Regions from separate parts of the Lysinibacillus sp. FSL M8-0337 genome, predicted to be linked through region 1. Evidence: a T-box and tRNA genes for the amino acid it is inferred to sense, from the RefSeq annotation. Region 1 holds a T-box; the other regions hold tRNA genes.

Region 1 (7,848 bases):
GCTGGCTTGCCTATTCGCAATGGAGTGCAACCATTTCATCCTATACGCAAGATTTGGGCTTAGGGTTAAAACAATATAGTTTACTTTGGACGATTAATGGGCTCCTTATTGTTGTTGGGCAACCACTAATCGCACCGCTTGTGCGCCGTTGGGAACATCAACTTAAGCGTCAATTAGTATTTGGCATTACGCTTATTGCAGCTTCGTTTGGTATTGTAGCATTTGCTGATGATTTTAAAATGTTTGCTGCTGCAATGGTCGTATTAACATTTGGGGAAATGTTTTATACACCAGCTTTACCAACCATTGCGAATCAGCTTGCACCAAAGGGACGCGAAGGTTTTTACCAAGGTATTATAAATAGTGCGGCTACAACAGGTCGTATGATTGGCCCATTGTTCGGCGGTATTATGGTCGATCAGTTTGGTATGATTGCCCTTGTTTCAATTTTAGTAGTTATTGTATTACTAGGCATTTTCCCATGTCTGATTTATGACCGTGGGTGGCAGGCACGCAAACAATTCTGAAAATTAAAGTCAATTTACTTTAAAGCGAATGTTATAGCATTCGCTTTTTTATTTTTTTAGATTGAAATAGTTGACGCAAAAGGATACAATCATACATATTCAAATATTTGAATATGTGAAAATGAATGATGTGGAGGGATAAACGTGGAAGAAGGCTTACAACAGTTTAAAGCCGATTTTTTTAAAGCCTTAGCACACCCGTTACGGATAAGAATTCTTGAATTATTGGTCGATGGCAAGAAAAGTGTGAATGAGATTCAAAGTTGCCTAGAAAAAGAGGGCTCGGCAGTTTCGCAGCAGTTAAGTGTTTTACGGGCAAAAAATATTGTTTATGGTACAAAAGAAGGGAAAAAAGTTTACTATTCTTTAAGTGATCCAATGATTGTTGAATTGTTGCGTGTTGCAAAAGATATCTTTGACAACCATTTAATTCATACAATTTCAAGATTAGAAGAAATGACCGTCAGTGAAAATGACGAAGAGATAATGTAGGGGATGTAATACATTTACCACCCCTTACTAAACTGGATTCGAAAAACTTAATTATTTCGAAGGGAAGATTATTGTATGAAATCACTGTTTACAGGTCGGTTTGAAGGGTATTCAGTTGATCATTTTAAAAAGGACTTATTATCTGGCATAATTGTTGGGATTGTTGCAATTCCACTAGCTATGTCTTTTGCCATTGCTTCCGGTGTAAAACCGGAATATGGGATCTATACAGCGTGTATTGCGGGCATACTTATTTCGCTATTTGGAGGTTCAAAATTCCAAATCGGTGGACCAACAGGCGCTTTTGTGCCAATTCTTTTAGGCATTGTCTTATCGTATGGCTATGAAAATTTATTAATTGCGGGGTTAATGGCGGGAGTGCTGCTATGTTTAATGGGTCTTTTCAAGCTAGGTACTCTTATAAAATTTATTCCACGCCCAGTAACGATAGGCTTTACTGCGGGTATTGCGGTTATCATTTTTACGGGACAAATAGCTAATTTTTTAGGTTTAACAAATATTACACGTCATGAATATTTTATCTCAAATATGAAAGAGTTGTTCGTGCATATAGGAACAATCAATTATTATAGTATTTTCATAGCGATTATTTGTCTTGTAATTATTCTTTTAACACCTAAATTTTTCCCAAAAGTACCTGGCGCATTAGTAGGCATTGTTGTTTCTACCCTTGTCGCTACCTTCTTTTTTTCAGGACAAGTTGCAACAATTGCTACGGCTTATGGTCAAATTCCTAATACGTTACCAAAGTTTTCGATACCAGAAATTACCTTGGAACGATTACAATTATTGATTGGACCTGCCTTTGTGATTGCCATTTTGGGCGGGATTGAGTCGCTTTTATCAGCAGTTGTTGCTGACGGAATGACCAATACGAAACATAATAGTAATCGTGAGCTTGTAGGACAGGGTATAGCGAATATTATTACACCTTTATTCGGAGGGATTCCTGCTACTGGGGCGATTGCACGTACGGCAACCAATATTAAAACGGGTGCTGCAACACCAATGTCAGGTATTATTCATGGTGTTTTTGTATTAGTCACGTTATTGTTATTAGCGCCCTTTGCTTCGCATATTCCGTTAGCAAGTATGGCACCAGTACTAATGGTCGTTGCGTGGAATATGAGTGAACAAAAACATTTTGCTCATATTGTAAAAGCGAAATCTGGAGATTCACTTGTATTAATCATTACATTTTTGCTTACCGTTTTCGCCAGCCTAACGATTGCTGTTGAAGTCGGTCTTGGCTTAGCCATTGTGTTGTTTGCTAAACGAATGAGTGAGAAGTTGGTGGTAGATAAAGTATTACCAGACCATACAAAAAAGAATGGAAAGGTACAACCTTATGTTGTCAATCAAAAGCATGATTGCCCACAAATTAGTATTTATACGATTGAGGGTCCACTGTTTTTTGGTGCAGCGCAAACGTTTGAAGAGACATTACTGCATTCTATGCAAGAGCAACCAAGCGTCCTGATTTTACGTATGGGGAAAGTGCCATTTATGGACTCCACAGGTGAGTCTTATTTTAGCAATATTGTGGAGAACTTTACAAAGCGTGGTGGCAAGGTCTTCGTCACGGGTATACAAGAGGACTTAAAAGCAGCGCTAATGCGTAATGGACTATATGCTCAAATTGGACAAGATCATTTTTTTGAACATACAGGAGAAGCTATAAATAGAGCATTGACACATTTAGATATGAATAAATGCCTTGGTTGTAAACATTTCGCCTTCCATGAATGCGCTGACTTTTCGAGTGACAGGCACGGAAAAGATTCTGACAATTGATAGTTTTTGAAGAGTGAAGCTCCACACGATGGATTGTCGTGTGGAGCTTTTCTATAGGGGTGCTACATTAAATGATTTGCCTTCATGTTCCTCGCAATACTGACAATAGGATAGTGAGTGAGCTTGTGAGGTTTGAAGTAAATAACTTTTGAGAATACTTGTATCAAAGAATGGGTAGTTTGAAGATATATCATGCTTGTAGAAATAATACGAGCTATAAGGGTAGTCCTCCATCTTGGCAACCATAGGGGGAGACGTTGAGATGGGATTGCGGTGAATATAGCGACTAACACTAAGCATGTCGAGTTGTGAGGGAACAAGGTCTGCAAAATATCGACTTTCGTAAAGATGACCGCAATAGTGATATTTCTTTTTAAAGTAATTGCTGTAGCGCCAATTTACATTGGCCATCACTTTGCCTAGTGGTACTTTGGGTGAACGAATCAGCAGGTGATAGTGGTTAGACATAACGCAATAGGTAACAATCTTAAACGAATATTTATGATAAGCATATTGCAATACACGAAAGAAAGCATCGTAATCTGCAACATTGTGAAATATAGTTTGACGATTATTACCGCGCACTACTACATGATGATAATGATCTGGGGACCAAAGCCGTTTTTTTCTTGGCACACGCTATTGCCTCCTTTAGCTTTTTTCTTTAGCATAAAAAAGCATGTAAAGAACGTCAATTAGACGGGAGTTACGAAAGTAATGACTATTTTTATTTTTCATCTGCATAGAAGGTTGAAATGAAAAATTGTTGGTGAAAATAATCATAAAAAATTTTTTTTAATAATTGTGTGGAAATTGTGTGCGTGTCAGGCACCATAAAAAGATGCTTGTGCTTTTTAGAACTTTCCATTAGAATAAATGCAATACATGTAAAGACATTGATGAGGAATAGTAAATTTGTGGTTCTTTTTAGAGAGCTAGCGGTTGGTGGAAGCTAGTAAGGATGCAAGTTGAACTCGCCTGCTGAGTCTGCATACGTAATATGTAATTGTTACGTTTGCCGTTATTTCCGCGTTAAGGAAGCTTGAGCCGAGTGTAATCACTAATTTGGGTGGTACCGCGGGAGTTAAGAATACTCTCGTCCCTTTCTGACAAAGGAAGGGGCGAGTTTTTTTATTTTTTAAATATTTTGTCAATTCTTACGATAAGTGGTACTGCACATATATAAGGAGGAAAAATAATGAGCTTTAATCATCAACAAGTTGAAAAAAAGTGGCAACAGTATTGGGATGTCAACAAAACATTCAAAACAGAAAATGAAACGGATAAACCGAAATTTTATGCGCTTGATATGTTCCCGTACCCATCAGGAGCGGGACTTCACGTAGGGCATCCAGAAGGATATACAGCAACAGATATCCTTTCACGTTTCAAACGTATGCAAGGCTTTAATGTTCTACATCCGATGGGATGGGATGCCTTCGGATTACCTGCAGAGCAATATGCACTTGATACTGGGAATGACCCAGCAGAATTTACAGCAAAAAATATTGCAACATTTAAACGTCAAATTCAAGAGTTAGGCTTTAGCTATGATTGGGATCGTGAAATTAACACAACAGATCCAGAATACTACAAATGGACGCAATGGATTTTCATTCAATTATATAAAAAGGGCTTAGCTTATGTAGATGAAGTGGCGGTAAACTGGTGCCCAGCTTTAGGTACAGTGCTAGCGAATGAAGAAGTGATTGATGGAAAGTCTGAACGTGGCGGACATCCAGTAGAACGTCGTCCAATGAAACAATGGATGCTTAAAATTACAGCGTATGCGGATCGTTTAATTGACGATTTAGAAGATGTAGATTGGCCAGAATCTATTAAAGACATGCAACGTAATTGGATTGGCCGTTCAGAGGGTGCAGAAGTAACATTTAGCATTGAAGGATCGGACAAAAACTTTACGGTATTTACAACACGCCCTGATACACTATTCGGTGCAACATATACAGTGCTTGCGCCAGAGCACAAACTAGTGGCTGAAATTACAACAGCTGAACAACAAGCTGCTGTCGATGCATATCTTGAAAAAGTAAAAATGAAATCAGACTTAGAGCGTACAGATTTAGCCAAAGAAAAAACAGGCGTATTTACAGGCGCTTATGCGGTAAATCCGATTAACGGCAAAAAAGTACCGATTTGGATTGCTGATTATGTGTTAGCTACTTACGGAACTGGTGCGATTATGGCTGTTCCTGCGCATGACGAACGTGATTATGAATTTGCTAAAGAGTTTGGTTTAGACATCGTTGCTGTGCTTGAAGGTGGCGATATTGACAAAGAAGCATTTACAGGTGACGGTCAACACATTAACTCTGATTTCCTTGATGGTTTAAATAAAGCAGATGGTATTGCTAAGGCGATTGAATGGTTAGAGGAAAAAGGTGTAGGGGAGAAAAAGATATCTTATCGTCTTCGTGACTGGTTATTCTCTCGTCAACGTTATTGGGGTGAGCCAATCCCAATGATCCATTGGGAAGATGGTACAACAACTCCAGTGCCAGAAGCAGAGTTACCATTAATGCTTCCAAAAACGGATAATATTCGTCCATCTGGCACAGGGGAATCACCATTAGCGAATATTACGGATTGGGTAAATGTTGTAGACCCTGAAACAGGCAAAAAAGGTCGTCGTGAAACCAATACAATGCCACAATGGGCAGGTTCTAGCTGGTACTTCCTACGTTATATTGACCCTAACAACAAAGAAGCGATTGCTGATCCAGAGTTGCTAAAACGTTGGTTACCAGTTGATATTTATATTGGTGGAGCAGAGCATGCAGTATTGCATTTACTATACGCGCGCTTCTGGCATAAAGTACTATACGATTTAGGGATAGTGCACACAAAAGAGCCATTCCAAAAATTATTTAACCAAGGTATGATTCTTGGTGAAGGTAATGAAAAAATGTCTAAATCAAAAGGCAATGTCGTGAACCCTGATGAAATCATAGAGTCACACGGTGCAGATACACTACGACTTTATGAAATGTTCATGGGTCCATTAGAGGCTTCAGTTGCATGGTCTACTAATGGTTTGGACGGAGCTCGTCGTTTCTTAGACCGCATCTGGCGTTTGTTTGTCAACGAAGAAGAAGGTACGCTATCAGCGAAAGTTCAAACTTCAGATGATACGTTTTTAGAAAAATCATATCACCAAACAGTGAAAAAAGTGACAGAAGACTATGAAGGTATTCGCTTCAATACTGCTATTTCACAAATGATGGTATTTATTAATGACTGCTACAAAGCAGAAGTACTTCCAACAGCCTATGCTGAAGGATTTGTGAAAATGCTAGCACCAATCGCTCCGCATATTGCTGAAGAGCTATGGCAACTATTAGGTCATGAAAATACATTATCTTATGAAGAATGGCCAACGTATGATGAGTCTAAGCTAGTGGACGATGAAGTGGAAGTTGCTGTTCAAGTGGCAGGTAAAGTACGTGCAAAAATTATCGTAGCAAAAGATGCTTCAAAAGAAGAAATTGAAAAAGTAGCATTAGCCGATGAAAAAGTACAAGAATATATGGCGGGCAAAGACTTGGTGAAAATTATTGTCATCCCAGGAAAGCTTGTTAATATTGTTGTTAAATAATTAAACAAAGAGCCGTGAAATACGTTGTAATAAGCGTACTTCACGGCTTTTTTTATAAATGCCGTTGGGAATAGGAACATTACATGCATTGGATGAACGATGGATGGATAGAGGGATTGAGCGGAAAGGAAGCGAACAGCAACCTGCTAACAATGTAATGGGAAGAAAAGATGGCAGGGGTTCAACCTATGATAGATGCTACATCGAATGTAGCCCAATTATGAAGTACTAGCATCAGCGCCAACAGATAAATCATATAGAGCGGAAAATATGGCACAAGCATGCAACCCAAAATGGCAATGTTTATAAGTTAACGTCAGTTATGGACGAAATAGAAAACAGCTCTAAGCAAATTAAAATGTAAGAAATAGGGACGATTCTAAAGTTTTAAAACGATGCTAACGAAAAAAGTGTCCAAAACAAGGGCACTTTTTTTGTTAAAGTGAAACCAACTTTAAAAATTTTACGACTATAGGATGAATGAATAAAGGAGGGGCTCTAGTGAGTGAGCATTTAACAGCCATTATGGAAGAGCACGGCGAGTATTGCCTTCGTGTGGCCTATTTATATGTACGAGACTGGTCGATTGCAGAAGAAATCGTACAGGATGTATTTCTGGCCTACTATTTGCAACAGCATCGCTTTGAACAAAGAGCTTCGCTTAAAACTTATTTAGTAAAAATTACAGTACATAAAAGTCATGATTATTTAAGAAGCTGGAAAAATAAACGCCATCAATTACTTAGTAAATTTCATTTTGGTATTAGTAAAAGAACGCCAGAAAGCGATGTCATTAAAGCGGCGGAACGAGTTACATTGCAAGCGGCATTATTTGAGTTACCTATTACTTATCGGGAAGTATTGATTCTTTATTATTATCAGGAATTAAAAGTACGTGAAATTGCAGATGTACTAGGTAATACAGAAAATACAGTGAAAACTAGGTTGCGTAGAGCAAGACAACTGTTACAAAGCAAGCTCGAACGAAGTGATTGGGAGGTGCTAGACGATGACATCTTTTAAAAAGAAGCTGAATGAGGAAATAGGTGAAACACCACGTTTTACGAAAGGATTACAGGAGCGCATTGTGCACCAAGCCACACAACAACAGTACAAACAAAATAGCAAATGGCAATATCCTACAATAATTGTAGGGATAATGGTGACGCTGCTTTTTTTGATTGCGAGTGGGCCATGGCAGCAAACGGAATATGTACAGCATGCCTCAATTGTTGAACTAGCGCAAAATGAAGAAATACAGCAGCTGTCCATTGCACAAAATTGGTATGAAGATTCATTTAAAGCGGGAAGAACAGGTTGGGTAATAGGGCAACAAGAGTACGCAAAAGGGACTGAGACAAAGCTGATTGAGAACATGCTTCAAAAGGCAGTGGTAAG
Region 2 (7,848 bases), 640 kb from region 1:
AAGGTAGTGATAATGTGGAACAAAAACAAATGTACCAGCTTATTGCAAAGGATGTAGCAATTAAACCAAATCAAGCAGAGGCAGTAATAAAATTACTGGATGAAGGTAACACCGTCCCGTTTATTGCGCGCTATCGAAAAGAAGCTACTGGCTCTTTGGACGAGGTACAAATAAAAGCTGTAGAAGATCGTTATCATTACATACAGCAACTTGAACAACGCAAAGAAGAGGTTCTTCGTTTAATTCAAGAACAAGATAAGCTTACCCCAGAGCTGGAACATGCCATCCAAGTGGCGACGGTATTACAACGTGTTGAAGATTTATATCGCCCATATAAGCAAAAACGACGTACGAAAGCGACAATCGCAAAGGAAAAAGGATTGGAGCCTCTAGCTGATCTACTACTAGAGTATCGTAGTGAAGCGTTAGTCCAATTAGCCCAAGATTTTGTTGATATAGAGAATGTTGCAACAGTGGAAGATGCAATTGCTGGAGCACGTGACATTTTAGCAGAGCGCTTTGCTGATGATGCAAGTATACGGCAGAAAATCCGTACTTTTTCTTGGAAAGAGGGCATACTGACTACCGCTTTAAAAAATGCGGAACTAGATGAAAAAAAGGTTTTTGAAATGTATTACGAATATGAAGAGCCTGTTAACCGCATTGTTCCTCATCGTATTTTAGCTGTAAATCGTGGGGAGAAGGAGGATGTCATAAAGGTTGCTATCCAAGTACCGATAGATCGAGTACTGATGATTATGTGGAAAGAGTGGATACCAGCAACAGGTTTCTCACCTGCCATTGCAGAGGTGAAACTTGCAATAGAGGATTCCTACAAACGATTAATTCAACCATCGATTGAGAGAGAGTTACGTAATGAATTAACGGAAAAAGCAGAGGCGCAAGCGATTCATATTTTCTCGGAAAATCTCCGCAATCTTTTACTACAGCCACCTTTAAAAGGTAAGTATGTACTAGGAGTGGATCCTGCCTATCGTACGGGTTGTAAATTAGCTGTTGTTGATGAGACGGGTAAAATGCTAGAAGTTACGGCGATTTACCCACATCCACCAAAGCCAGATGTAGCAAAATCAAAAGCAGTTGTGAAAGAGATTTTAGCGAAATATCCTATTACAATCATTGCGATTGGTAATGGGACAGCCTCACGCGAAACTGAGCAATTTATTGCCGATGTTTTAAGTGAAGTGAACACAGATGTAGCTTATGTTATTGTCAACGAAGCCGGTGCATCCGTTTATTCGGCGTCGGAGGTTGCGCGTGCTGAGTTTCCTGATTTGCAAGTAGAGCAACGGAGCGCGGTGTCAATTGCACGACGTTTGCAGGACCCATTGTCGGAATTAGTGAAAATTGAGCCAAAGGCAGTAGGTGTTGGACAATATCAGCATGATGTTTCTCAAAAGAAATTATCAGAGTCATTAACATTTATAGTAGAAACAGCGGTCAATCAAGTCGGTGTCGATGTCAATACAGCATCAGCCTCTTTATTGCAATATGTTTCAGGGCTATCGAAAACCGTTGCCGAAAACATTGTAAAAGTACGAGAAGAGAATGGGCAATTCACAACTCGTGCGCAATTGAAGAAAATTCCACGCCTTGGTGCAAAAACGTACGAGCAAGCAATAGGGTTTTTACGTGTACCTGAAGCGAAAAATCCATTTGATGCGACAGGTATTCACCCAGAAAGCTACAATATTGCAGAGCAAATTTTAGAAGCGGCCCACATAAATAAAAAAGAACTAGGAACACAAAAAGCAGAGGAAGCAATTGCAGCTCTTAATGTTCAAGCGTTAAGTGAAAAGCTAGGGATTGGCGTTGTTACTGTTCAGGATATTGTAGATACTTTAATGAAACCAAGTCGTGACCCGCGTGATGCTTTCCCACAACCATTACTTAAAACGGATGTTTTAAAAATGGAAGATTTACAAGTAGGAATGGAATTACAAGGTACTGTACGGAATGTCGTCGATTTTGGTGCATTCGTTGATATTGGTGTAAAACAAGATGGGCTTGTGCATATTTCCAAGTTGCAAAAAAAACGTATTAAGCATCCATTAGAGGTTGTGGCATTAGGTGATATTGTCACAGTATGGGTGGAACAAATAGAAGTAAACAAAGGCCGTATTTCATTAACGATGCTTCCTCCAGAAAAACAAATGGTTGAAGTGTAATAATTTCTTGCCACACTGTCTATACTGCGCAGTGTGGTATTCTTATTGTTAGAGGTGATGAAATTGAACAATGAGGAACTGCAACAGCTTGTAAGTCGAATTTCATTAGAAAGTTTTCATAAACCCTTTATGCATCGTGCATACTTTAATCCAAGGCTGCGTACAACAGGTGGGCGTTATCTTTTGCAATCCCACCATATTGAAATCAATCCAAAGGCGTTTGAAATGTATGGTGTTAGAGAGGTAGAGGGGATCATTCTTCATGAATTATGTCATTACCACTTACACCTTGAAGGAAAGGGCTATCAACATCGAGATAAAGATTTTCGAGAGTTGTTAAAAAAAGTGAATGCCCCTCGATTTTGTTCAGCGTTGCAAATACCTAAATCTCATAGCAAAAAACAGCGCCCTCACTATACATATGAATGTATACAATGTCACCAAAGGTATGTTAGAAAAATTAGATTCAATGTGAACAGATACTGTTGTGGCAAGTGTTCAGGGCAATTAATGATAGTTGAGTAAAAAAACTTTTTAAAAAAGGGTTGACGTTTATTCAGCTAATCCCTATAATAGTAAAAGTCGACAAGATAAAGCCGACAACACAATATGATTATTCCGAAGTAGCTCAGTTGGTAGTAGCACCTGACTGTTAATCAGGTTGTCGCAGGTTCGAGTCCTGCCTTCGGAGCCATGGCCCCTTGGTCAAGCGGTTAAGACACCGCCCTTTCACGGCGGTAACACGGGTTCGAATCCCGTAGGGGTCATTTTCATAAATAGATAATTGTAACATTGGTCCCGTGGTGTAGCGGTTAACATGCCTGCCTGTCACGCAGGAGATCGCCGGTTCGATCCCGGTCGGGACCGCCACTTATTGGGGTATAGCCAAGCGGTAAGGCAACGGATTTTGATTCCGTCATGCCTAGGTTCGAATCCTAGTACCCCAGCCATTCATTTCTTAATATGAGCCATTAGCTCAGTTGGTAGAGCATCTGACTTTTAATCAGAGGGTCGAAGGTTCGAGTCCTTCATGGCTCATCTTTTTTAAGAAAAAGGTTGAAAATTCGAATTATCATTGTATAATAAGAAGGTTCCTATTTTTTGAATGCGGTCGTGGCGGAACGGCAGACGCGCTAGGTTGAGGGCCTAGTGGGGGCAACCCCGTGGAGGTTCAAGTCCTCTCGGCCGCACCAAGTCAGTTCAGTTATTTAACACATGCGCCCGTAGCTCAATTGGATAGAGCGTCTGACTACGGATCAGAAGGTTGTGGGTTCGACTCCTGCCGGGCGCGCCATAATACATTTTAATAATTGCGGGTGTAGTTTAATGGTAAAACCTCAGCCTTCCAAGCTGATGTCGTGAGTTCGATTCTCATCACCCGCTCCAAAAAAAACATTTTAAAAAAAGGGTTGACATCATTAACGAAAGATGTTAAGATATAAAAGTTGCTGAAACAAACGGTAACAAAATGAACCTTGAAAACTGAACAAGCAAAACGTAATCAATATAGTTTTTACTAGCTAACTTTGTTAGTGAACGAAACAAAATTTTGGACATCAAAATTGATGCCAGCAAAACAATTTGAGCTAATCAAATTTCTTTTATGGAGAGTTTGATCCTGGCTCAGGACGAACGCTGGCGGCGTGCCTAATACATGCAAGTCGAGCGAACAGAGAAGGAGCTTGCTCCTTTGACGTTAGCGGCGGACGGGTGAGTAACACGTGGGCAACCTACCTTATAGTTTGGGATAACTCCGGGAAACCGGGGCTAATACCGAATAATCTATTGTTCCTCATGGGACAATACTGAAAGACGGTTTCGGCTGTCGCTATAGGATGGGCCCGCGGCGCATTAGCTAGTTGGTGAGGTAACGGCTCACCAAGGCGACGATGCGTAGCCGACCTGAGAGGGTGATCGGCCACACTGGGACTGAGACACGGCCCAGACTCCTACGGGAGGCAGCAGTAGGGAATCTTCCACAATGGGCGAAAGCCTGATGGAGCAACGCCGCGTGAGTGAAGAAGGATTTCGGTTCGTAAAACTCTGTTGTAAGGGAAGAACAAGTACAGTAGTAACTGGCTGTACCTTGACGGTACCTTATTAGAAAGCCACGGCTAACTACGTGCCAGCAGCCGCGGTAATACGTAGGTGGCAAGCGTTGTCCGGAATTATTGGGCGTAAAGCGCGCGCAGGTGGTTTCTTAAGTCTGATGTGAAAGCCCACGGCTCAACCGTGGAGGGTCATTGGAAACTGGGAGACTTGAGTGCAGAAGAGGATAGTGGAATTCCAAGTGTAGCGGTGAAATGCGTAGAGATTTGGAGGAACACCAGTGGCGAAGGCGACTATCTGGTCTGTAACTGACACTGAGGCGCGAAAGCGTGGGGAGCAAACAGGATTAGATACCCTGGTAGTCCACGCCGTAAACGATGAGTGCTAAGTGTTAGGGGGTTTCCGCCCCTTAGTGCTGCAGCTAACGCATTAAGCACTCCGCCTGGGGAGTACGGTCGCAAGACTGAAACTCAAAGGAATTGACGGGGGCCCGCACAAGCGGTGGAGCATGTGGTTTAATTCGAAGCAACGCGAAGAACCTTACCAGGTCTTGACATCCCGTTGACCACTGTAGAGATATGGTTTTCCCTTCGGGGACAACGGTGACAGGTGGTGCATGGTTGTCGTCAGCTCGTGTCGTGAGATGTTGGGTTAAGTCCCGCAACGAGCGCAACCCTTGATCTTAGTTGCCATCATTTAGTTGGGCACTCTAAGGTGACTGCCGGTGACAAACCGGAGGAAGGTGGGGATGACGTCAAATCATCATGCCCCTTATGACCTGGGCTACACACGTGCTACAATGGACGATACAAACGGTTGCCAACTCGCGAGAGGGAGCTAATCCGATAAAGTCGTTCTCAGTTCGGATTGTAGGCTGCAACTCGCCTACATGAAGCCGGAATCGCTAGTAATCGCGGATCAGCATGCCGCGGTGAATACGTTCCCGGGCCTTGTACACACCGCCCGTCACACCACGAGAGTTTGTAACACCCGAAGTCGGTGAGGTAACCTTTTGGAGCCAGCCGCCGAAGGTGGGATAGATGATTGGGGTGAAGTCGTAACAAGGTAGCCGTATCGGAAGGTGCGGCTGGATCACCTCCTTTCTAAGGATATTTTCGGAATACAAACCTTGGGTTTGTAAGATTACGTTTTGCGTTCAGTTTTGAAGGTTCATCATTACGATGAAATACTTCAAAACTTGTTCTTTGAAAACTGGATAAAACGACATTGAAATTGTAACAAACACATTTATTTTTTAAATTAAGTTTTTAGGCTTAATAACTAGGTTAAGTTATTAAGGGCGCACGGCGAATGCCTTGGCACTAGGAGCCGAAGAAGGACGGCACTAACACCGATATGCTTCGGGGAGCTGTAAGTGAGCTTTGATCCGGAGATTTCCGAATGGGGGAACCCACTACGTTTAATCGCGTAGTATCTTGACGTGAATACATAGCGTCTTGAAGGCAGACCCAGGGAACTGAAACATCTAAGTACCTGGAGGAAGAGAAAGAAAAATCGATTCCCTGAGTAGCGGCGAGCGAAACGGGAAGAGCCCAAACCAAGAGGCTTGCCTCTTGGGGTTGTAGGACACTCTATACGGAGTTACAAAGGAATGAGTTAGATGAAGCGACTTGGAAAGGTCCGCCAGAGCAGGTAAAAGCCCTGTAGTCGAAAGTTCATTCCCTCCAGAGTGGATCCTGAGTACGGCGGAACACGTGAAATTCCGTCGGAATCCGGGAGGACCATCTCCCAAGGCTAAATACTACCTAGTGACCGATAGTGAACCAGTACCGTGAGGGAAAGGTGAAAAGCACCCCGGGAGGGGAGTGAAAGAGATCCTGAAACCGTGTGCCTACAAGTAGTTAGAGCCCGTTAATGGGTGATAGCGTGCCTTTTGTAGAATGAACCGGCGAGTTACGATTACGTGCGAGGTTAAGCTTTAGAAGGCGGAGCCGCAGCGAAAGCGAGTCTGAATAGGGCGAATTAGTACGTGGTCGTAGACCCGAAACCAGGTGATCTACCCATGTCCAGGGTGAAGGTGAGGTAACACTTACTGGAGGCCCGAACCCACGCACGTTGAAAAGTGCGGGGATGAGGTGTGGGTAGCGGAGAAATTCCAATCGAACTTGGAGATAGCTGGTTCTCTCCGAAATAGCTTTAGGGCTAGCCTCGTGATGAGAATACTGGAGGTAGAGCACTGTTTGGACTAGGGGGCCATCCCGGTTTACCGAATTCAGACAAACTCCGAATGCCAGATATTTATACACGGGAGTCAGACTGCGAGTGATAAGATCCGTAGTCAAAAGGGAAACAGCCCAGACCACCAGCTAAGGTCCCAAAGTAATCGTTAAGTGGAAAAGGATGTGGCGTTGCACAGACAACCAGGATGTTGGCTTAGAAGCAGCCATCATTTAAAGAGTGCGTAATAGCTCACTGGTCGAGTGACGCTGCGCCGAAAATGTATCGGGGCTAAACGATTCACCGAAGCTGTGGATTGACATCTACGATGTCAGTGGTAGGAGAGCGTTCTAAGTGCGTTGAAGTCAGACCGGAAGGACTGGTGGAGCGCTTAGAAGTGAGAATGCCGGTATGAGTAGCGAAAGACGGGTGAGAATCCCGTCCACCGTATGACTAAGGTTTCCTGAGGAAGGCTCGTCCGCTCAGGGTTAGTCGGGACCTAAGCCGAGGCCGATAGGCGTAGGCGATGGACAACAGGTTGATATTCCTGTACCACCTCCTCACCGTTTGAGAAATGGGGGGACGCAGTAGGATAGGGTAAGCGCGCCGTTGGTTGTGCGCGTCCAAGCAGTAAGGCGTGTGTGTAGGCAAATCCGCACACTGTAACGTTGAGCTGTGATGGCGAGTCCGTATGGACGAAGTTCCTGATTTCACACTGCCAAGAAAAGCCTCTATCGAGGTGAGAGGTGCCCGTACCGCAAACCGACACAGGTAGTCGAGGAGAGAATCCTAAGGTGTGCGAGAGAACTCTCGTTAAGGAACTCGGCAAAATGACCCCGTAACTTCGGGAGAAGGGGTGCTCTTGAGCGTGCAAGCGCATGAGAGCCGCAGTGAATAGGCCCAGGCGACTGTTTAGCAAAAACACAGGTCTCTGCAAAACCGTAAGGTGACGTATAGGGGCTGACGCCTGCCCGGTGCTGGAAGGTTAAGAGGAGTGGTTAGCGCAAGCGAAGCTGCGAATTGAAGCCCCAGTAAACGGCGGCCGTAACTATAACGGTCCTAAGGTAGCGAAATTCCTTGTCGGGTAAGTTCCGACCCGCACGAAAGGCGTAACGATCTGGGCACTGTCTCAACGAGAGACTCGGTGAAATTATAGTACCTGTGAAGATGCAGGTTACCCGCGACAGGACGGAAAGACCCCGTGGAGCTTTACTGTAGCCTGATATTGAATTTTGGTACAACTTGTACAGGATAGGTAGGAGCCAGAGATCTCGGAGCGCCAGCTTCGAAGGAGGCGTCGGTGGGATACTACCCTGGTTGTATTGAAATTCTAACCCATGCCCCTTAGCGGGGCAGGAGACAGTGTCAGGCGGACAGTTTGACTGGGGCGGTCGCCTCCTAAAAGGTAACGGAGGCGCCCAAAGGTTCCCTC
Region 3 (7,848 bases), 1.2 Mb from region 1:
GCATTAAGCACTCCGCCTGGGGAGTACGGTCGCAAGACTGAAACTCAAAGGAATTGACGGGGGCCCGCACAAGCGGTGGAGCATGTGGTTTAATTCGAAGCAACGCGAAGAACCTTACCAGGTCTTGACATCCCGTTGACCACTGTAGAGATATGGTTTTCCCTTCGGGGACAACGGTGACAGGTGGTGCATGGTTGTCGTCAGCTCGTGTCGTGAGATGTTGGGTTAAGTCCCGCAACGAGCGCAACCCTTGATCTTAGTTGCCATCATTTAGTTGGGCACTCTAAGGTGACTGCCGGTGACAAACCGGAGGAAGGTGGGGATGACGTCAAATCATCATGCCCCTTATGACCTGGGCTACACACGTGCTACAATGGACGATACAAACGGTTGCCAACTCGCGAGAGGGAGCTAATCCGATAAAGTCGTTCTCAGTTCGGATTGTAGGCTGCAACTCGCCTACATGAAGCCGGAATCGCTAGTAATCGCGGATCAGCATGCCGCGGTGAATACGTTCCCGGGCCTTGTACACACCGCCCGTCACACCACGAGAGTTTGTAACACCCGAAGTCGGTGAGGTAACCTTTTGGAGCCAGCCGCCGAAGGTGGGATAGATGATTGGGGTGAAGTCGTAACAAGGTAGCCGTATCGGAAGGTGCGGCTGGATCACCTCCTTTCTAAGGATATTTTCGGAATACAAACCTTGGGTTTGTAAGATTACGTTTTGCGTTCAGTTTTGAAGGTTCATCATTACGATGAAATACTTCAAAACTTGTTCTTTGAAAACTGGATAAAACGACATTGAAATTGTAACAAACACATTTATTTTTTAAATTAAGTTTTTAGGCTTAATAACTAGGTTAAGTTATTAAGGGCGCACGGCGAATGCCTTGGCACTAGGAGCCGAAGAAGGACGGCACTAACACCGATATGCTTCGGGGAGCTGTAAGTGAGCTTTGATCCGGAGATTTCCGAATGGGGGAACCCACTACGTTTAATCGCGTAGTATCTTGACGTGAATACATAGCGTCTTGAAGGCAGACCCAGGGAACTGAAACATCTAAGTACCTGGAGGAAGAGAAAGAAAAATCGATTCCCTGAGTAGCGGCGAGCGAAACGGGAAGAGCCCAAACCAAGAGGCTTGCCTCTTGGGGTTGTAGGACACTCTATACGGAGTTACAAAGGAATGAGTTAGATGAAGCGACTTGGAAAGGTCCGCCAGAGCAGGTAAAAGCCCTGTAGTCGAAAGTTCATTCCCTCCAGAGTGGATCCTGAGTACGGCGGAACACGTGAAATTCCGTCGGAATCCGGGAGGACCATCTCCCAAGGCTAAATACTACCTAGTGACCGATAGTGAACCAGTACCGTGAGGGAAAGGTGAAAAGCACCCCGGGAGGGGAGTGAAAGAGATCCTGAAACCGTGTGCCTACAAGTAGTTAGAGCCCGTTAATGGGTGATAGCGTGCCTTTTGTAGAATGAACCGGCGAGTTACGATTACGTGCGAGGTTAAGCTTTAGAAGGCGGAGCCGCAGCGAAAGCGAGTCTGAATAGGGCGAATTAGTACGTGGTCGTAGACCCGAAACCAGGTGATCTACCCATGTCCAGGGTGAAGGTGAGGTAACACTTACTGGAGGCCCGAACCCACGCACGTTGAAAAGTGCGGGGATGAGGTGTGGGTAGCGGAGAAATTCCAATCGAACTTGGAGATAGCTGGTTCTCTCCGAAATAGCTTTAGGGCTAGCCTCGTGATGAGAATACTGGAGGTAGAGCACTGTTTGGACTAGGGGGCCATCCCGGTTTACCGAATTCAGACAAACTCCGAATGCCAGATATTTATACACGGGAGTCAGACTGCGAGTGATAAGATCCGTAGTCAAAAGGGAAACAGCCCAGACCACCAGCTAAGGTCCCAAAGTAATCGTTAAGTGGAAAAGGATGTGGCGTTGCACAGACAACCAGGATGTTGGCTTAGAAGCAGCCATCATTTAAAGAGTGCGTAATAGCTCACTGGTCGAGTGACGCTGCGCCGAAAATGTATCGGGGCTAAACGATTCACCGAAGCTGTGGATTGACATCTACGATGTCAGTGGTAGGAGAGCGTTCTAAGTGCGTTGAAGTCAGACCGGAAGGACTGGTGGAGCGCTTAGAAGTGAGAATGCCGGTATGAGTAGCGAAAGACGGGTGAGAATCCCGTCCACCGTATGACTAAGGTTTCCTGAGGAAGGCTCGTCCGCTCAGGGTTAGTCGGGACCTAAGCCGAGGCCGATAGGCGTAGGCGATGGACAACAGGTTGATATTCCTGTACCACCTCCTCACCGTTTGAGAAATGGGGGGACGCAGTAGGATAGGGTAAGCGCGCCGTTGGTTGTGCGCGTCCAAGCAGTAAGGCGTGTGTGTAGGCAAATCCGCACACTGTAACGTTGAGCTGTGATGGCGAGTCCGTATGGACGAAGTTCCTGATTTCACACTGCCAAGAAAAGCCTCTATCGAGGTGAGAGGTGCCCGTACCGCAAACCGACACAGGTAGTCGAGGAGAGAATCCTAAGGTGTGCGAGAGAACTCTCGTTAAGGAACTCGGCAAAATGACCCCGTAACTTCGGGAGAAGGGGTGCTCTTGAGCGTGCAAGCGCATGAGAGCCGCAGTGAATAGGCCCAGGCGACTGTTTAGCAAAAACACAGGTCTCTGCAAAACCGTAAGGTGACGTATAGGGGCTGACGCCTGCCCGGTGCTGGAAGGTTAAGAGGAGTGGTTAGCGCAAGCGAAGCTGCGAATTGAAGCCCCAGTAAACGGCGGCCGTAACTATAACGGTCCTAAGGTAGCGAAATTCCTTGTCGGGTAAGTTCCGACCCGCACGAAAGGCGTAACGATCTGGGCACTGTCTCAACGAGAGACTCGGTGAAATTATAGTACCTGTGAAGATGCAGGTTACCCGCGACAGGACGGAAAGACCCCGTGGAGCTTTACTGTAGCCTGATATTGAATTTTGGTACAACTTGTACAGGATAGGTAGGAGCCAGAGATCTCGGAGCGCCAGCTTCGAAGGAGGCGTCGGTGGGATACTACCCTGGTTGTATTGAAATTCTAACCCATGCCCCTTAGCGGGGCAGGAGACAGTGTCAGGCGGACAGTTTGACTGGGGCGGTCGCCTCCTAAAAGGTAACGGAGGCGCCCAAAGGTTCCCTCAGAATGGTTGGAAATCATTCGTAGAGTGTAAAGGCACAAGGGAGCTTGACTGCGAGACCTACAAGTCGAGCAGGGTCGAAAGACGGGCTTAGTGATCCGGTGGTTCCGCATGGAAGGGCCATCGCTCAACGGATAAAAGCTACCCCGGGGATAACAGGCTTATCTCCCCCAAGAGTCCACATCGACGGGGAGGTTTGGCACCTCGATGTCGGCTCATCGCATCCTGGGGCTGTAGTCGGTCCCAAGGGTTGGGCTGTTCGCCCATTAAAGCGGTACGCGAGCTGGGTTCAGAACGTCGTGAGACAGTTCGGTCCCTATCCGTCGTGGGCGTAGGAAATTTGAGAGGAGCTGTCCTTAGTACGAGAGGACCGGGATGGACACACCGCTGGTGTACCAGTTGTCTTGCCAAAGGCATCGCTGGGTAGCTATGTGTGGACGGGATAAGTGCTGAAAGCATCTAAGCATGAAGCCCCCCTCAAGATGAGATTTCCCATTACGCAAGTAAGTAAGATCCCTCAAAGACGATGAGGTAGATAGGTTCGAGGTGGAAGTGTGGTGACACATGGAGCTGACGAATACTAATCGATCGAGGACTTAACCAAAAAAGTTTGAAACATTCAATGCACCGTTTATCCAGTTTTGAAAGAACAAGTAAGTTTTTAAAAAAAGCTTGTAATTATAATATTTTATGTTATAATGAATCTTGTCTTTTAAATAGTCTAGTGATGATGGCAAAGAGGTCACACCCGTTCCCATACCGAACACGGAAGTTAAGCTCTTTAGCGCCGATGGTAGTTGGGGGCTTCCCCCTGTGAGAGTAGGACGTCGCTAGGCATAATACCCAGGAGGATTAGCTCAGCTGGGAGAGCATCTGCCTTACAAGCAGAGGGTCGGCGGTTCGAGCCCGTCATCCTCCACCATATGCCGGTTTAGCTCAGCAGGTAGAGCAACTGACTTGTAATCAGTAGGTCGTGGGTTCGATTCCTATAGCCGGCACCATTTTTTGAGCCATTAGCTCAGTTGGTAGAGCATCTGACTTTTAATCAGAGGGTCGAAGGTTCGAGTCCTTCATGGCTCACCATTTTAATTGCCAACAATAATATGCGGGTGTGGCGGAATTGGCAGACGCACTAGACTTAGGATCTAGCGCCGCAAGGCGTGGGGGTTCGACTCCCTTCACCCGCACCATTTATATATTAAAATAATAATTGCCAGGATAAATAATCTTATGCACATGCGGAAGTAGTTCAGTGGTAGAACACCACCTTGCCAAGGTGGGGGTCGCGAGTTCGAACCTCGTCTTCCGCTCCAAATGTGCCGGGGTGGCGGAACTGGCAGACGCACAGGACTTAAAATCCTGCGGTAGGTGACTACCGTGCCGGTTCGATTCCGGCCCTCGGCACCATTTTTAATATTTAGCGCCCGTAGCTCAATTGGATAGAGCGTCTGACTACGGATCAGAAGGTTGTGGGTTCGACTCCTGCCGGGCGCGCCAATAAATAAACGGGAAGTAGCTCAGCTTGGTAGAGCACTTGGTTTGGGACCAAGGGGTCGCAGGTTCGAATCCTGTCTTCCCGACCATTTCCTAAAATACAATTTATGGGGCCTTAGCTCAGCTGGGAGAGCGCCTGCCTTGCACGCAGGAGGTCAGCGGTTCGATCCCGCTAGGCTCCACCAATTAATGTAAATGAACCTTGAAAACTGAACAAGCAAAACGTAATCAATATAGTTTTTACTAGCTAACTTCGTTAGTGAACGAAACAAAATTTTGGACATCAAAATTGATGCCAGCAAAACAATTTGAGCTAATCAAATTTCTTTTATGGAGAGTTTGATCCTGGCTCAGGACGAACGCTGGCGGCGTGCCTAATACATGCAAGTCGAGCGAACAGAGAAGGAGCTTGCTCCTTCGACGTTAGCGGCGGACGGGTGAGTAACACGTGGGCAACCTACCTTATAGTTTGGGATAACTCCGGGAAACCGGGGCTAATACCGAATAATCTATTGTTCCTCATGGGACAATACTGAAAGACGGTTTCGGCTGTCGCTATAGGATGGGCCCGCGGCGCATTAGCTAGTTGGTGAGGTAACGGCTCACCAAGGCGACGATGCGTAGCCGACCTGAGAGGGTGATCGGCCACACTGGGACTGAGACACGGCCCAGACTCCTACGGGAGGCAGCAGTAGGGAATCTTCCACAATGGGCGAAAGCCTGATGGAGCAACGCCGCGTGAGTGAAGAAGGATTTCGGTTCGTAAAACTCTGTTGTAAGGGAAGAACAAGTACAGTAGTAACTGGCTGTACCTTGACGGTACCTTATTAGAAAGCCACGGCTAACTACGTGCCAGCAGCCGCGGTAATACGTAGGTGGCAAGCGTTGTCCGGAATTATTGGGCGTAAAGCGCGCGCAGGTGGTTTCTTAAGTCTGATGTGAAAGCCCACGGCTCAACCGTGGAGGGTCATTGGAAACTGGGAGACTTGAGTGCAGAAGAGGATAGTGGAATTCCAAGTGTAGCGGTGAAATGCGTAGAGATTTGGAGGAACACCAGTGGCGAAGGCGACTATCTGGTCTGTAACTGACACTGAGGCGCGAAAGCGTGGGGAGCAAACAGGATTAGATACCCTGGTAGTCCACGCCGTAAACGATGAGTGCTAAGTGTTAGGGGGTTTCCGCCCCTTAGTGCTGCAGCTAACGCATTAAGCACTCCGCCTGGGGAGTACGGTCGCAAGACTGAAACTCAAAGGAATTGACGGGGGCCCGCACAAGCGGTGGAGCATGTGGTTTAATTCGAAGCAACGCGAAGAACCTTACCAGGTCTTGACATCCCGTTGACCACTGTAGAGATATGGTTTTCCCTTCGGGGACAACGGTGACAGGTGGTGCATGGTTGTCGTCAGCTCGTGTCGTGAGATGTTGGGTTAAGTCCCGCAACGAGCGCAACCCTTGATCTTAGTTGCCATCATTTAGTTGGGCACTCTAAGGTGACTGCCGGTGACAAACCGGAGGAAGGTGGGGATGACGTCAAATCATCATGCCCCTTATGACCTGGGCTACACACGTGCTACAATGGACGATACAAACGGTTGCCAACTCGCGAGAGGGAGCTAATCCGATAAAGTCGTTCTCAGTTCGGATTGTAGGCTGCAACTCGCCTACATGAAGCCGGAATCGCTAGTAATCGCGGATCAGCATGCCGCGGTGAATACGTTCCCGGGCCTTGTACACACCGCCCGTCACACCACGAGAGTTTGTAACACCCGAAGTCGGTGAGGTAACCTTTTGGAGCCAGCCGCCGAAGGTGGGATAGATGATTGGGGTGAAGTCGTAACAAGGTAGCCGTATCGGAAGGTGCGGCTGGATCACCTCCTTTCTAAGGATATTTTCGGAATACAAACCTTGGGTTTGTAAGATTACGTTTTGCGTTCAGTTTTGAAGGTTTATAACTAACTTTATAAAACTTCCAAGAGGGCCTATAGCTCAGCTGGTTAGAGCGCACGCCTGATAAGCGTGAGGTCGATGGTTCGAGTCCATTTAGGCCCACCATATATAACCTCTTGGGGCCTTAGCTCAGCTGGGAGAGCGCCTGCCTTGCACGCAGGAGGTCAGCGGTTCGATCCCGCTAGGCTCCACCAATTTTTATTTGTTCTTTGAAAACTGGATAAAACGACATTGAAATTGTAACAAACACATTTATTTTTTTAAGTTTTTTATAGGCTTAATAACAAATGAAGGTTTCGAGATACGAGTAAGACAAGGAAGCGATTGAGTGAGAGAAGGAGCGTACCTCTGTACGTGACTGACCGAACGAATGAAGCTGACGCTGGATTACGATGTATATCGGAAGCTGCAGGTTAAGTTATTAAGGGCGCACGGCGAATGCCTTGGCACTAGGAGCCGAAGAAGGACGGCACTAACACCGATATGCTTCGGGGAGCTGTAAGTGAGCTTTGATCCGGAGATTTCCGAATGGGGGAACCCACTACGTTTAATCGCGTAGTATCTTGACGTGAATACATAGCGTCTTGAAGGCAGACCCAGGGAACTGAAACATCTAAGTACCTGGAGGAAGAGAAAGAAAAATCGATTCCCTGAGTAGCGGCGAGCGAAACGGGAAGAGCCCAAACCAAGAGGCTTGCCTCTTGGGGTTGTAGGACACTCTATACGGAGTTACAAAGGAATGAGTTAGATGAAGCGACTTGGAAAGGTCCGCCAGAGCAGGTAAAAGCCCTGTAGTCGAAAGTTCATTCCCTCCAGAGTGGATCCTGAGTACGGCGGAACACGTGAAATTCCGTCGGAATCCGGGAGGACCATCTCCCAAGGCTAAATACTACCTAGTGACCGATAGTGAACCAGTACCGTGAGGGAAAGGTGAAAAGCACCCCGGGAGGGGAGTGAAAGAGATCCTGAAACCGTGTGCCTACAAGTAGTTAGAGCCCGTTAATGGGTGATAGCGTGCCTTTTGTAGAATGAACCGGCGAGTTACGATTACGTGCGAGGTTAAGCTTTAGAAGGCGGAGCCGCAGCGAAAGCGAGTCTGAATAGGGCGAATTAGTACGTGGTCGTAGACCCGAAACCAGGTGATCTACCCATGTCCAGGGTGAAGGTGAGGTAACACTTACTGGAGGCCCGAACCCACGCACGTTGAAAAGTGCGGGGATGAGGT

The links. The T-box of region 1 lies ahead of leuS (leucine--tRNA ligase). A T-box ahead of a tRNA ligase gene usually reads a tRNA of that ligase, here a tRNA-Leu.
Region 2: it has a tRNA-Leu gene. The T-box ahead of leuS (leucine--tRNA ligase) is inferred to sense a tRNA for this amino acid. The anticodon was not compared.
Region 3: it has a tRNA-Leu gene. The T-box ahead of leuS (leucine--tRNA ligase) is inferred to sense a tRNA for this amino acid. The anticodon was not compared.

Annotation. Positions count from the first base shown of each region.
Region 1 is NZ_CP151996.1:3,457,337-3,465,184, reverse strand. Features, by position in the region: gene MKY08_RS16700 (MFS transporter) at 1-527, shown strand, start outside; gene MKY08_RS16695 (metalloregulator ArsR/SmtB family transcription factor) at 672-1,019, shown strand; gene sulP (sulfate permease) at 1,095-2,834, shown strand; gene MKY08_RS16685 (transposase) at 2,886-3,470, opposite strand; T-box leader at 3,722-3,941, shown strand; gene leuS (leucine--tRNA ligase) at 4,033-6,450, shown strand; gene MKY08_RS16675 (sigma-70 family RNA polymerase sigma factor) at 6,952-7,473, shown strand; gene MKY08_RS16670 (hypothetical protein) at 7,460-7,848, shown strand, end outside.
Region 2 is NZ_CP151996.1:4,101,366-4,109,213, reverse strand. Features, by position in the region: gene MKY08_RS19985 (Tex family protein) at 15-2,189, shown strand; gene MKY08_RS19980 (SprT family protein) at 2,253-2,714, shown strand; tRNA gene MKY08_RS19975 (tRNA-Asn) at 2,807-2,883, shown strand; tRNA gene MKY08_RS19970 (tRNA-Glu) at 2,885-2,956, shown strand; tRNA gene MKY08_RS19965 (tRNA-Asp) at 2,984-3,059, shown strand; tRNA gene MKY08_RS19960 (tRNA-Gln) at 3,065-3,139, shown strand; tRNA gene MKY08_RS19955 (tRNA-Lys) at 3,155-3,227, shown strand; tRNA gene MKY08_RS19950 (tRNA-Leu) at 3,297-3,382, shown strand; tRNA gene MKY08_RS19945 (tRNA-Arg) at 3,407-3,483, shown strand; tRNA gene MKY08_RS19940 (tRNA-Gly) at 3,502-3,575, shown strand; rRNA gene MKY08_RS19935 (16S ribosomal RNA) at 3,790-5,341, shown strand; rRNA gene MKY08_RS19930 (23S ribosomal RNA) at 5,523-7,848, shown strand, end outside.
Region 3 is NZ_CP151996.1:114,593-122,440, forward strand. Features, by position in the region: rRNA gene MKY08_RS00530 (16S ribosomal RNA) at 1-677, shown strand, start outside; rRNA gene MKY08_RS00535 (23S ribosomal RNA) at 859-3,786, shown strand; rRNA gene rrf (5S ribosomal RNA) at 3,903-4,018, shown strand; tRNA gene MKY08_RS00545 (tRNA-Val) at 4,029-4,104, shown strand; tRNA gene MKY08_RS00550 (tRNA-Thr) at 4,108-4,183, shown strand; tRNA gene MKY08_RS00555 (tRNA-Lys) at 4,190-4,265, shown strand; tRNA gene MKY08_RS00560 (tRNA-Leu) at 4,288-4,372, shown strand; tRNA gene MKY08_RS00565 (tRNA-Gly) at 4,421-4,495, shown strand; tRNA gene MKY08_RS00570 (tRNA-Leu) at 4,501-4,589, shown strand; tRNA gene MKY08_RS00575 (tRNA-Arg) at 4,603-4,679, shown strand; tRNA gene MKY08_RS00580 (tRNA-Pro) at 4,689-4,765, shown strand; tRNA gene MKY08_RS00585 (tRNA-Ala) at 4,786-4,861, shown strand; rRNA gene MKY08_RS00590 (16S ribosomal RNA) at 5,004-6,555, shown strand; tRNA gene MKY08_RS00595 (tRNA-Ile) at 6,652-6,728, shown strand; tRNA gene MKY08_RS00600 (tRNA-Ala) at 6,742-6,817, shown strand; rRNA gene MKY08_RS00605 (23S ribosomal RNA) at 7,035-7,848, shown strand, end outside.